Linked DNA regions of Catalinimonas alkaloidigena. The protein of the gene in region 1 interacts with the protein of each later gene in a pairwise test. Links are inferred from orthologs where the notes say so. Each region holds a gene or a part of one and is shown in the gene's direction. Other genes may lie near its edges.

Region 1 (8,648 bases):
ACACTGTTTCTGAGGTGCTTTTTGGAATCATACCCCCTGAAATATTTATGATTTGGGGGCTTAGAAGCAGCAACCTTAATACATATATTGAAGTTGTAATTCTCCTTACATTGATTTCTTTTCTGGCCGGAGTGATCGGTTTTTTGATAGGTAAGTACCTGGAGCATACCCAGTTTTTTAAGCTTTTTAAGAAAAAAGTATTCGGTAAGTATGAAAAATACTTATATCACTATGGTGCTTTTATCATCATTGTAGCTGCACTAACGCCACTGCCCTTTTCAGGCGTAAGTATGTTGGTGGGAAGTGTAGAATTCCCCCTTCGTAAGTACGCCATATTTGCCCAGGCTCGTTTTATCAGGTTTTTAGTATATTCATACGTGATCTGGGAAGTAAATATGTTATAGTTAAACTTTCTTGTATTCTGCTAGTTTACTCAGCATCCTTTAAACTTTGTGAGTCTGCTCTGTGAAAAGAATCCTGCTAAGCAACCTGATCAACAAACTTCATGTATAGTTCTGAGAGCAGTATCCATCATGATTGTCAGGAAGGCTACAATTTGATCTTTATATCATTTATATCAATAGATATTTGTGTAATATCAATGTAGTATGATAACAATTAATTACTATATTTAAATAACTGCGAATAATCTATATCTATTAAACTATGAAGGCTACTTTCTCTATTGCGATTCTCTCATTGCTCTTTTTAGCAAGTTGCATGGGTTATAAAGAGTTTCCTGTTGAATCTGACTACAGTTATGAAGGAGATTTTAAAAAGTATAAGACTTTTAATTTTCTCGATACCAGAAGCTCAGGTCCGGATTCCAGCATCCAAAATCATATCATAGAAGAATCTATCAAAGCAAGGATGGAATTACAGGGTTATGATTACTCAGAAGAAGCTCCACGTTTGCTGGTTTCATATAAGATATTTTATGATAGTTTATTCTTTACAGGTTATGAACAGCCCGATTTAGAAATGTTTATTGAATATGAAGAGTCAATAGACAAAGACATGGATCCAGTAAAATATAACCTGCGACAAGGTACACTTTTAGTGCTTATCTATGATCGTGAGCGGAAAAAATCAATATGGCAAGGGTATGCATCTGGTGTTTTCGGTAACCAATACTTTAATGACAAACGTTATCTTCAGGGGGCAGTAAGGTCAATCTTTGATCAGTACAAAGTATTTGCTGAAGGTTTTGTGGTAGAAAAGAAAAAGTTACGGTAACACTTCTACTTCGCTATGGCACAATATTGATTTTCAGAATTTTACCGGATCATATACGTTCCGGTTTTTTTATGTAAGTACCAAAAACTAAAATGACACACAGGAACCATTCCCTTATTCTTTTAAAAATTCAGACGCAAAAAGCCGCTTAAGTAGCGGCTAAACAATTATGAGATTGAAAATAGTTGGTTCATTTAGCCTCAACGTATTTCAAAATTTGTTTTACCTATGATGTAATCGTCTGTATAAATTTCAATAGTGTGTCGACCTTCAGCATAATCACTTCCTTTTTCATAAAGAAATGTTAGTTCTTGTTGGGTATTATCAAAAAGGATCTCTTGCTTTTGCGTGAAGAAAACTTCTTTGCCATCCTTCATGAAAGTGCCTGCCCCCTTAGCTACATCAAAAATCACATTACCGTCTGGGTCAATCACACGTACCATGATATCTTTACCTTCTACTGGAGCCACATCATTTTTCGCCAGATTAAATTTTAGCTGTAACTGTTCAATTTGATTGTTACGATAGCGGTCTCTTTCTTTGGCATTCCCCCGACCATTAATTCCCATGACGCTGATGTTCTCAGCTTTTAGCATTGAAGCTACTTCTACCTTTTCAGAAAGCTGCTCATTATTAGTTTTTACTTCACTGATGGTTTTATTTAACACTCTCTGATCTTCCTTGAGCTCAGTGTTTTCCGCATATAAAGCTTCATTAAGCTCTTTTAATTCGGCGATTTCAGCGTCTTTTTTGATAAGCAGTTCCCGATAACCTTCTACACGATTTCTGATTTGATCATAACGTTTTTGAGCTAACTGCCCCTCGTTCTGTAACTGTTCTTTTTCCTGCTCCAACGTTTCTCTAATTAACCGTAGTTCTTCTACATCCTCACCTAGCTTTTGTAACTCTTCAATCTTTAGGTTAAGCTCGTTACTCATGGATTCCAGCTTGTTGTAGGTTTCTTCCAGTTCCTCTTTACTACTTTGTAGCTCAGTACCCATTTCCTGATTGTTTTGGTAATAAAGGAAAAGCGTAACTACGTTTACCAGAAGCAACAGGCCAATAACAGTGATTAAAATAGTTCTATTTTTGGATCGTTGTTGCTCAGTCTGATTCGTTGACATAAATTGATATAGTTATTTGTTCTTTAATGTGTAAAAATAGTAAAATATTTCTTTCATACTTATGTTAGACAAGCTTGATGAAGATTACTGGTCTCAGCGATACCGAAATGAACAAACAGGCTGGGATATTGGCCAATTATCTCCACCGCTCAAACATTATATTGATCAAATTAGTCAAAAAAGCCTATCAATTTTGATACCCGGTAGTGGTAACGCTTATGAGGCAGCCTATCTGATGGAAAAAGGTTTCTACAATACCCATATTTTGGATATATCAGAATGGCCTTTAAACCAATTTAAAAAGCAAAGCCCTGATTTTCCTGCAAATCAAGTGCTTCATAAAGATTTTTTTGCATTAGAAGGTTCATTTGATTTGATATTTGAACAGACATTTTTCTGCGCTTTAAAACCAGATTTGAGGCCTCAATATGTAGAAAAAATGCTCAATTTGCTAAAAGGTGGCGGTAAACTGGTAGGCTTACTCTTTGACGATCCTCTGTATGATGATCATCCTCCATTTGGCGGAAGCAAAGGAGAGTACCTCGCACTATTCCGACCCCACTTTGATATTCATACATTTGAAAAGAGTTACAATTCAATCAAAGCCCGTCGGGGAAGGGAGCTTTTTATGATATTGCAAAAGCCTAAAAACTGAGCAGATAGTGTTGCTTTTTTTTAAGTGGTGTGAAGAAAAGGAGGCCCGCATCAAATATATCCAGGCTAAGCCTTACCTCAGCTTGCTTATACAGCTCTTTCCAGGCTTTTTGCATCCCTGAAGACCAATAAATGTCATCTAAAACAAAAATGCTCCGTTCATGTGATTTCTCCTTCAACCATTCGTAATAGTTGAGCGTAGGTTGATACCTGTGATTTGCATCCATATAAGCGAAATCAACAGAATCACATTCAGATAAAATCAATGGTAAGGTATCATCTATATTGCCTTCTATAAGATGAATATTCTTAATTTTCCATGTTTTAAATAGCTTGCGAGCTAAATGGGCTGTCTCAGGGCATCCTTCAAAGGTGTAGATTGTTGCGCTGGGATTAGCAGCTGATAAATATAATGTGGTAATTCCCAGACTGGCTCCCAATTCAATAATGATGTTTGGTTTTTGGTCTGATATAAGTCTGTAGAGCAAGCGACAAAATTTAGCATCGCCTAGGCTATAAGATGCAATGCTGCTCACCTGACGCCTATTATTTTGCGATACTCGTGATTGTGCCCCGGGAGATTTTACAGTAATCGTATTTTTATCCTTTAAAAAAATGCTACGGAAGTTTTCAATCTCCTTGAATATCTGCTCATGCTGATCTTGCTTCACCAGTTCTGTATAAAAACGATATACAAAGGGTGCATGCAGAGAATGTTTATCTACTGCATGAAGCCAGTGATATAAATAACCTTTTACTAATGAATAAGGAATCAATCAGTTAGATCGGTAGGGAGCGAGCATGCTGAAGGCAGGAATAGCGGCCTGGAAGTTTTTGCCGTCCACAACTCTTTCCATGAGGTAAGTGCCATGCATTTTTCCAATGCCTGATTTTAAATTACATCCGGAAACATATTGGTGAGTGTCTCCGGGTTCCAGTACGGGCTGCTTTCCAACCACACCTTCTCCTTCAACCTCACGAACAGGGTAACCAGCATCAGCGATATACCAATGCCTTCTCAATAACTTTACTGTATGTTCACTGTTGTTCTCTATGGTAATGTGATAAGTAAAAACATAATGGTTTTGTGCGGGACTTGAATAGTCTGGCTGATATTCAGTAAATACTGTTACTTTAACACCCTCTGTTACTTCTGTTACCATTTGTGCAATTTCTTTCTTTTTTTACGACTAAATATAGCTAATAGTTTAAAATAACCTAAAATCTGATTTAATTCTTTATTTGATGGATGTAAAAATTGCCCCCTCCTGGAAAAAACACCTTAATGATGAATTTACTAAGCCTTACTTTATGAGCTTAGTAGAGTTTGTAAAGGATGAATATGGTAAACATACTGTATATCCTCCCGGAAAAGAAATCTTCCGAGCCTTTGATCTCACTGACTTTGACAATGTAAAGGTAGTCATCCTTGGTCAGGACCCTTATCATGGGCCAAATCAGGCAAACGGTTTGGCTTTTTCCGTGCGTGATGGTTTGAAAATGCCTCCTTCTCTGGTCAACATATTCAAAGAGATCAAGCAAGAGTATGGCAAGGAGTTTCCTCCCTCGGGTAATCTGGAAAGATGGGCAAAGCAAGGGGTACTACTTTTAAATGCTACGCTCACAGTAAGAGCACGTCAGGCAGGGTCACACCAAAAAAAAGGGTGGGAAGAGTTTACAGATTCTGTGATTAAACATATTTCTGAGGAAAAAGAGAATGTGGTATTTATGTTATGGGGAGCTTATGCACAAAAAAAAGGTGAAATCATAGACGAAACTAGGCATCTGGTACTTAAATCACCCCATCCTTCCCCTTTCTCCGCTGACAGGGGTTTTTTTGGGAATGATCACTTTAAAAAGGCAAATGCATTTCTTAAAGAGAAAGGTAAAGAAGAAATAGATTGGTAAGAGTTTAGCTATAAGATTTTGGAATTAGGGATTAGAAATATATTTCTCCAACCCCTAAATCCAAAATTCCTTTATTCTATCAAATTAAACAGCCTGCTCCAACGGATTTTATCTATGAAGCTAGCATTCGGGTCTACTGATAACCAGATAAAGAAGGCTTTACCAACGATATGATCTTCAGGAACAAATCCCCAGAAACGTGAATCTTCTGAATTATGACGGTTGTCACCCATCATAAAATAGTAATTTTGTTTAAAAGTATATTCATTTACTTCTTGCCCATCAATATATAGCTTACCATCACGGTTTTCTACATTTTCATTTCCTTCATAATGTTCAATGACGGTAGCATATTTAGCAATATTACCTTCGTCTAAAGTTACAGTCATACCTTCTGCAGGAACCTCCAGGGGGCCAAAGAAATCGGCATTCCAGGGGAAGAGGCTGGCATCAGGATAAATTCTGGGATTTACCTGATCTTCGTTATAGGCAGCTGAATGTACAGCATTTACAAAGGGTAGCTTGGCAAATTCGTCCGCAATCTCAGGTGTACATAATACAATGTAACCGCCCTGTGTAAGGTTATATTCCCAAACTTCAAAATTGTCAAAAACACGATCGTTGATCACCTCATCAGTGGCAATAAAATACCTGAACTGTGCTCCCTCGGGGGCTTCAACAGTTTGTCCATTCACTACTACCTGGCGATCCTGCACTTCAATGACATCTCCGGGAATTCCTATGCATCGTTTGATATAGTTAGTTTTAAGATCAGTAGGATGCTGAAACTCAACAGGATAATTAAATACTACCACATCATTTCTTTTCACTTCAGTAAAGCCTGGAAGACGAAATTGTGGAAGCTGAATCCAGTCCACATAGGAAGGAATATCAGTACCCCAAATGGTTTGGTGAGTCAAAGGAACCTGTAATGGAGTCTTGGGGGTTCTGGCACCGTAATGCATTTTACTCACAAAAAGAAAGTCTCCCACCAGCAAAGACTTTTCCATGGAAGGGGTGGGAATGGTAAATGCTTCTAAAAACAGCCAACGAATAATAGTGGCTGCCACGACAGCAAAAACGATCGCATCCACCCATTCTCTGGTTTTGGATTTAGGGTGCTGATGTTTCCTGTTGTCTGCAGTATCTTCCGTAGTATTTTTTTCTTTTTTCTTGAGAAATGTCGCCATAAGAGTTGATTCAGAACGAACTATAATATTTCAGACTAACGCTGATTTAAAATTAATAATGCCTCTAAAGTTAAATAATTAAAATTTGATGAAATCATTCATACTTAAAATTCCCTTTTTGTTTTGAAGCCATTCAGCCACTAAAACAGCTCCTAACGCAAAGCCTTCTCTACCATGAGCGGTATGTTTGATTTCAATATCATCAATTTCAGAATGGTAAGTCACCACATGTGTGCCGGGCACATCACCTTCCCTTTTAGAAGTTATAGGTAAATTTTGCTCAGGTAAATTCTCATACTCACCTTTCAAGTACCAATCATTGATTTGGGAGAGTTCTTTGAGCATCCCCTCAGCAAGCGTAATCGCAGTTCCACTGGGAGCATCTTTTTTCTGAGTATGATGCACTTCTACCATAGAGGGTTGATAGTCAGGGTAGGCGTTCATCATCTTGGCCAAAAACTCATTGAGCTTGAAGAAAATATTTACACCAATGCTAAAATTTGAGGCATAGAAAAATGTTCCATTTTGCTCAATGCAATAATCTTCAATAGCGGGCTTCTCTTTGAGCCAGCCGGTAGTGCCTGAAACCACAGGGATATTATTTTTTAAGCAGTAGCGGATGTTTGTTGGTGCAGCTTCAGCTTGGGTAAACTCTATAGCCACATCTATATTTTGCGGTGACAATTGGCTTAGAATATCATCCCGATGATCAACGTCAACTTTTTCAATGATTTGATGGCCCCGGTTGATAGCTATTTTTTCTATAGTCTTCCCCATCTTGCCGTATCCGAGGATAAGAATATTCATATTTATTGTATTTTTAGTTTCAATGAAAACCCAAAGGCTGGCACAAAATTACCTCCCCCACCAGCGTAAGTGAGAAATTGCCCGACAGAAGGCTGCATGTCCATACTCAGTTCTTCGCTTACATCAAACTCAATCAGGTGCGCATCTACGATTGCTTCCATTATTTGTAATGCATAAGCACCCGCCATAAGTATGTAGGTAAAGTCCCGGTCTCTACGGGTTTGTTCTACTCCCGAGGAAATGTTAAAACGTAACCCATTTAGCGGGTTTTCTTCTGGTAAATCATTTTCCTCGGCAATATTGGCTCTTCTGAATAACAGATAACGATCATGATGCCATGTCGCTACCCAACCCAAAGTAATAAAAGTGCCATAGACTATGGGTAATTTCCAGACCGATCCATTGTAAATCTGGCCTAAACCAGGTAGTGCTGCAGCATAAAGTGCCGCTTTGTGTGGAATTTTCTTTTGGTTACGATCACTAAAAACAATCACTGAGTCAGGTGAGAGATCTTTATCTTTCTGATCCGTTCCGATTAAAGCTTGATCGTTTAATTCAATCGTATCTTTTAAAATAACAGTCTTATTAGACTCTTCCTCTACCTGGGCTAAACCGTTAGAAATATTAGCCAAAACCAAAAAAAAAGCAGCAATGCAAAAAGTGCTAATTTTAAGTGCCATAAAGCCTACATTTCTAAAAGGTCCAGAATTCTGTTAAGGTCATCAGCCGAAACGTAGGGGATTTTTATCTCTCCTTTATTCTTACCACTGGAACGTATCTGTACACGTGTACCGAAATGAGAAGATAACTTTGTCTGTAATTGACGTATCTGGTAAGCTGCTTCAGGATTCTCTTCTTCTTTGGAAGGCTTTTCTTTTTTTCTGGGAATGGATAGCTCCCTTACCAAAGCTTCAACTTTTCTTACGGAAAGGTCATCGTTTACCGTTTTTTCAAAAATATGGAGCTGCTGGTCTACATTATCTACATTGATGATGGCACGGGCATGCCCCATAGAAATACGGTTATCACGCAATGCCGCTTGAATATCGGGAGGAAGTTTAAGTAAACGGAGATAGTTATTTACCGTAGAGCGGTTTTTACCTACTCTTTCACCTAACTGTTCCTGACGAAGGTCACATTCAGAAATCAACCTTTGGTAACTCAGTGCGATTTCAATGGAGTTCAGGTTTTCACGCTGAATATTTTCAATCAAAGCCATTTCCAGCATCTGCTGGTCATTGGCAGATCTGATGTAGGCAGGTATTTCGTTCAGCCCAGCGATTTTGGAGGCCTGTACGCGACGCTCTCCTGAAATGATCTGATAGCGATCATTGCCCATCTGGCGTACTGTGATGGGTTGTATGATACCCTGGACTTTTATTGACTCGGCTAACTCTTCCAGTGCGTCCTGATCAAAATCTGTTCTGGGCTGAAAAGGGTTAACATCTATTTTGTCTAATGCGATTTCGTTTATACTACTTACTTCCTTAACTGCCTGTTCTTTACGGCTTGAGTCGGAATCCTCTAATAAGGCTCCAAGTCCACGGCCTAATGCGTTTTTTCTCTTGGGATTTTTACCAGTCATCTTTTTACTATTCATTCCTCTTCACTAAACAATACTAAATGGTGATTCCGTTTTTCTCTAAAATTTCTCTTGCTAAGTTTAAATAGCTGGCTGCACCCTTGCTTTCGGCATCATGTGCGATTGTAGGTATGCCAAAACTCGGGG
Region 2 (5,113 bases), 4.4 Mb from region 1 along the record:
CATTGAAAACACCCAGTACAATGCCGGCAGCAGCTGGTAATTTATTCTTATCCAGCAACAGCTGGGTTAACATGCGGTCTATCCGGTAGGGAGCTTCCCCTACTTCTTCTATAAATACTAGCTTTTCCTGCATATCCAGGTCATACTGCGTGCCGGCCAGCATACTCATTAAGGATAGGTTTCCTCCTATTAGTTCGCCCTCTGCCTGACCGGGTGTAAGAGTAATCATCTGTGTGGGGGATGCCATTTCTACCTCTAACTCACCTTCTTCCACGTCCAAACCTAGCACAGGTTTTATTTCCTGATTGTCGTACACCAGCTGGTTTTGGGGCTCCATAAGCACTTTTTTAAAGTAGCTGGTGGTTATTTCATTATAATCAGAGGTACCCATAGGACCATGATAACACACCAGGCCCGCTTGACCATAGAAGCCATACAAGAGCGCAGTGATATCACTGAAGCCAATGAAAGGCTTGGGATTGTTCCTGATCATATCAAAATCCAGATAAGGAAGTATGCGCCCACTGCCGTAGCCCCCTCTCCCGCACATGATTCCATCAATCTCTTCATCGGCAAACATCTGGTTGATGTCTTCAGCCCTTTGTTTATCCGTACCTCCCAGATAACCTTTTCTTACCAGCATATTAGGCGAATAGCGTACCTTAAACCCTAAATTTTCCAACGCAGTAACTGCATTACGTAATTGCTCTTCGGTCAGGTAGGTAGCAGGGGTCAACAAGCCGATAGTATCACCTGGCTGAAGGCGCTCTGGAATGATTTTTTCTGCCATAGCATGCAAATGTCCATCAGACTTTGTGGGTTTCAGACCTAAAAAAGGCAGAGCGGAAGCTGAAGCAGAGAGGTTAGAAATAAACTTTCTTCTGTGCATGGGATTATACTTTTTGAAGACCGCAAGTTAAGGTTTTTAAGATAAAGCTACTGGCAGCCCAGCTCTTTTACGCAAAATGATGGTCAGTACAAAATAAACTCTTAGCTTTGCGGAAAATTTCATTGACCAATACTAAACGTAAACACGATATGGCAGGAAAAAAAACATTCACCATGATTAAGCCCGATGCGATGGAAGCGGGCCATGCCGGAGCAATCATTAAAATGATACAGGAAGCGGGCTTTCGGATTTCGGCCATGAAAATGACGAAGCTGACTGAAGAAACCGCCGGACAATTCTACGCAGTACACAAAGAACGCCCTTTTTACAAAGACCTTACTACTTATATGTCTTCCGGGCCCATCATCGCCATGATTTTGGAAAAAGACAATGCGGTGGAAGACTTTCGTAAACTGATCGGTGCTACTAATCCCGCTGACGCAGCGGAAGGAACCATCCGTAAATTATTTGCAAAGTCTATTGAAGCCAATGCCGTGCATGGTTCTGATGCGGATGAGACCGCCGCTAATGAAGGTAACTTCTTCTTTGCAGGGACAGAACGCTTCTAGTTTTACTCCGAAGAAATACTGAAAAGAAATTTAAATAAGGAAGGCATATAAATGTCTTCCTTTTTTTATTGCTGTGCTACTTTGGAGGACTTCTTTTTAAAAAATACTCTTCTGATCCATTTAGGAAGAAAAATTGCTCCCAGAATCAGGTAGGGATAGTAAGAAAGCATTCTCCAAAGAATGTTGGTTACAAAAGTATAATCCCCCAAAAACTCGGTAAAAAACTGCGTAAAAAAGAACTCAGCTGTACCACTACTACCCGGTGTAGGTGAGATGAGCATGGTGATCCACATCATCAGATGTCTGCAGAAGATCAGCAGGTGTTCCATGGGAGTAACATTGGTAAAAGCTGCGATCAGGCAGTTGAGCATGAGATAGCGTGCCGACCAAATTAAAAAAGTAGCGATTACGATTTTGGCCCAATAGCTAAACCTCTTACCTCGGAGTAGCTCTGAAGCTATAATGATTTCATCCCCATGCTTACTCGCCGCATGCCTCCAACGACGCAAAAAGCTTATGGAGCTCACTCTGAGCAACAGCCATTTAAAGCCTCTCGGCCTTATAAATATGGCATAGAACATAAAAAATGTATAGACTGTGATGAGCACATAGCTGATCAGAAAAAGAACCTGCAGGCTATTCCCCAGCTTCACTTCCATCTCGCTGGCATCAGGAAAAAGCTCCTGGGCAGTAAAGAGCAAGGCCAGAGGGGCCACCAGCACAAAGAAGAGGTTATCCAGAATAGCTGTCAGCATGACATAGGCTAGGGACTTTCCCAGGCTTATGCCTTCTTTTACCAAAATAAACACGACTACTGAAGTTCCTCCTACAATAGAAGGCGTCACTGCTGAGGCAAATTCCCAAAAAATAATGACATAAATACTGCTGCCCCAGGAAAGTTCGTCATTCGTAAGGGTCTTGATACGGTATACATAACCGGCATCCCGGGCAAAAATAACCAGAAGAGCTAGTACTATAGGAAGCATAGAAGCTTCAAAAATAAGGTTTAGCTTGTCTGCTGTAAGGTCGGGATCGCTGTAAAACATATAAAATACGATACCCAGACCTATAGCCACAGGTATCCATATCTTATTAGGATTAAGCGTTTTAAATATTTTTTTGGAATTAATATCCATTAGTCAACACGTACATCTTCGTCTTCCTTCTTTAATACCCAGAAGTTGTTAAAGCCTTCGCCAATTTGTAGGGTTACTTCATTCAGTTGAAGCAATTCCAGGATCGCAAGAAAATTAAAAATGACGGCTATCTTATTCGGATCGTCACTGATGATATCCTGAAATGATACCCTTTTACGATTCTGAAGATTGCTAAGTATATAACCTTTTTGTCCGGAAATGGTGTATGGATATTGTACTACCTGATGAGGTTTTTCGCGTTGTTTAAGCTCAAACCGCTGAGTAACACGTTCAAACACCTTTAATAGCTTATATAAGGTTACATCCTGAAGCTCAGCCTCTACATTATTAGTTTCTGCAAGTTTCTTAATTTCCTGAACAAGATTTCCGCGTTCATGTTTTAAAGCGCGTTCTTCTTCCATCTCAGCCAGTTCCTTGATAACTGATTTATACCTCTTATATTCAAGCAGATGTTTTACTAATTCCTCACGCGGATCAACTTCTTCTCCTTCTTCATTAAGCACAGGACGGGGTAGTAGCATCTTGGCTTTAATACGCATAAGTGTAGCCGCCACCAGGATAAACTCACTGGCGACCTCAATATTCATAGCCTCTAAATGCCTTATGTAGCTGAGAAAATCATCCGTGATTTTAGATATTGGAATATCATGTATATCCAGCTCATCTCTCTCAATAAAGAAGAGAAGCAAGTCAAAGGGGCCTTCAAAGCGAGGAAGTTTAATCTCAAAACTCACGGGGTCTTTCTTTTATCTTATGAATCAGTAAATTTACTAGCATAAAATCTAAGCAAATTTATGACATTATTATGCAATAAATGTTCTCTTATGAAAAAAGATCGTTCCTTTGCACCTTATTTATGGTAAAAGGGTTTTAAAAAAGTAAAACATTCGTTGATTGTCATAGTTTCAAAAATACATTTAAGAAAAATTTCATCATGCTCATTAAGCCCGGTCCGATTCTAGCCCAGATTAATAGCCCTGCTGACGTTAAAGCCCTCAATCAAAACCAACTAGTCCAACTCTCTCAGGAACTAAGGCAATTCATCATTGACACCGTATCTGTATATGGCGGCCATTTTGGGGCTAGCCTTGGTGTGGTGGAGCTTACTATAGCACTACATCATGTATTTAATACTCCCTACGATCAACTGGTCTGGGATGTAGGGCATCAGGCCTATGGGCATAAAATTCTTACCGGCCGCCGTGACACCTTTCATACCAACCGTATTTATAATGGAATCTCCGGTTTCCCTAAACGTAGCGAAAGTGAATATGACGCTTTTGGTGTAGGGCATTCCTCAACTTCTATCTCAGCCGCATTGGGCATGGCGGTTGCATCCAATTATCAGGGACTAGAAGACAAGCAGCATATTGCAGTAATTGGTGATGGAGCCATGACCGGTGGAATTGCTTTTGAAGCCATGAATCATGCAGGTGTGGCCGATACAAATTTACTTATTGTCCTCAATGACAATTGTATGTCTATAGACCCTAATGTGGGCGCATTGAAGGACTATTTGACAGATATAACGACTTCCCAGACTTACAATAAGGTAAGAGATGATGTGTGGAAGATGCTGGGCAAGATCAGTAAGTTTGGCAAGAGTGCCCAGGAAGTTGCTTCCAAGGTAGAAACCAGTATTAAAGCTTTTCTGCTTAGGCAAAGTAACCTTTTTGAGTCGCTTAACCTTCGTTACTTTGGTCCGGTAGATGGCCATGATGTGGACCATCTGGTACATGTGATGAAAGATCTTAAGAAGATTCCCGGTCCCAAGATATTACACTGTGTAACCGTAAAAGGAAAAGGGTACTCATTAGCAGAAAAAGATCAGACCAAATGGCACGCCCCTGGTAAATTTGATAAGGTAACGGGTGAGATTCGCAAAAAAGTGTATGATGTTCCTCAGCCGCCTAAATATCAGCAGGTGTTCGGAGAAACAATTGTAGAGTTAGCCCAGCAAAACAAAAAAATTATGGGCATTACACCTGCGATGCCTTCCGGCTCATCTCTCAACATTATGATGAAGGTCATGCCTGACCGTGCTTTTGATGTGGGTATAGCTGAACAGCATGCGGTCACTTTTTCTGCCGGATTGGCTACTCAGGGTTTGACTCCCTTTTGTAATATCTACAGCACCTTTATGCAACGGGCGTATGATCAGGTCATTCACGACGTTTGCATACAGAAGTTACCAGTAATCTTTTGTCTTGATAGAGCTGGGGTAGCCGGAGCTGACGGTCCTACGCATCATGGGGCTTATGATCTTGCTTACATGCGCTGCCTACCCTATATGGTGGTATCTGCCCCCATGAATGAGGCGGAACTAAGAAACCTGATGTACACTGCTACTTTGTACAAAGATGGTCCCTTTACCATCCGCTATCCCCGTGGACAAGGAGTGATGCCTCAGTGGCAAACGCCAATGGAACAAATAGAAGTAGGCAAAGGAAGAAAAATACAGGATGGAGAAGAAGTAGCGATCCTTACTATCGGCCATA

What was found.
Region 2: the proteins of ung (region 1) and OKW21_RS27265 interact in binary tests that used the Escherichia coli proteins (3 or more experiments, as listed by UniProt). The link is inferred for Catalinimonas alkaloidigena from one-to-one orthologs.

What each region holds. Positions count from the first base shown.
Region 1 is NZ_JAQFIL010000001.1:2,340,425-2,349,072, forward strand. The notes cover bases 3,372-6,090. They hold ung (uracil-DNA glycosylase), read left to right. Parts: upstream 3,372-4,259; coding sequence 4,260-4,922; downstream 4,923-6,090. Other genes in these bases: OKW21_RS09630 (O-methyltransferase), read right to left, coding at 3,372-3,790; apaG (Co2+/Mg2+ efflux protein ApaG), read right to left, coding at 3,791-4,177; lepB (signal peptidase I), read right to left, coding at 4,994-6,090. Outside these bases: OKW21_RS09610 (VTT domain-containing protein), read left to right, coding at 1-404; OKW21_RS09615 (DUF4136 domain-containing protein), read left to right, coding at 667-1,236; OKW21_RS09620 (chromosome segregation protein SMC), read right to left, coding at 1,437-2,360; OKW21_RS09625 (methyltransferase domain-containing protein), read left to right, coding at 2,422-3,015; more of OKW21_RS09630, read right to left, coding at 3,005-3,371; more of lepB, read right to left, coding at 6,091-6,112; dapB (4-hydroxy-tetrahydrodipicolinate reductase), read right to left, coding at 6,191-6,919; OKW21_RS09655 (DUF5683 domain-containing protein), read right to left, coding at 6,922-7,599; OKW21_RS09660 (ParB/RepB/Spo0J family partition protein), read right to left, coding at 7,605-8,519; OKW21_RS09665 (ParA family protein), read right to left, coding at 8,539-8,648. UniProt on the Escherichia coli protein: Excises uracil residues from the DNA which can arise as a result of misincorporation of dUMP residues by DNA polymerase or due to deamination of cytosine.
Region 2 is NZ_JAQFIL010000001.1:6,748,741-6,753,853, forward strand. Bases 1-2,748 are described here. They hold OKW21_RS27265 (nucleoside-diphosphate kinase), read left to right. Parts: upstream 1-1,038; coding sequence 1,039-1,458; downstream 1,459-2,748. Other genes in these bases: OKW21_RS27260 (S66 peptidase family protein), read right to left, coding at 1-889; OKW21_RS27270 (lysylphosphatidylglycerol synthase transmembrane domain-containing protein), read right to left, coding at 1,524-2,594; OKW21_RS27275 (segregation and condensation protein A), read right to left, coding at 2,594-2,748. Outside these bases: more of OKW21_RS27275, read right to left, coding at 2,749-3,349; dxs (1-deoxy-D-xylulose-5-phosphate synthase), read left to right, coding at 3,550-5,113. UniProt on the Escherichia coli protein: Major role in the synthesis of nucleoside triphosphates other than ATP. The ATP gamma phosphate is transferred to the NDP beta phosphate via a ping-pong mechanism, using a phosphorylated active-site intermediate.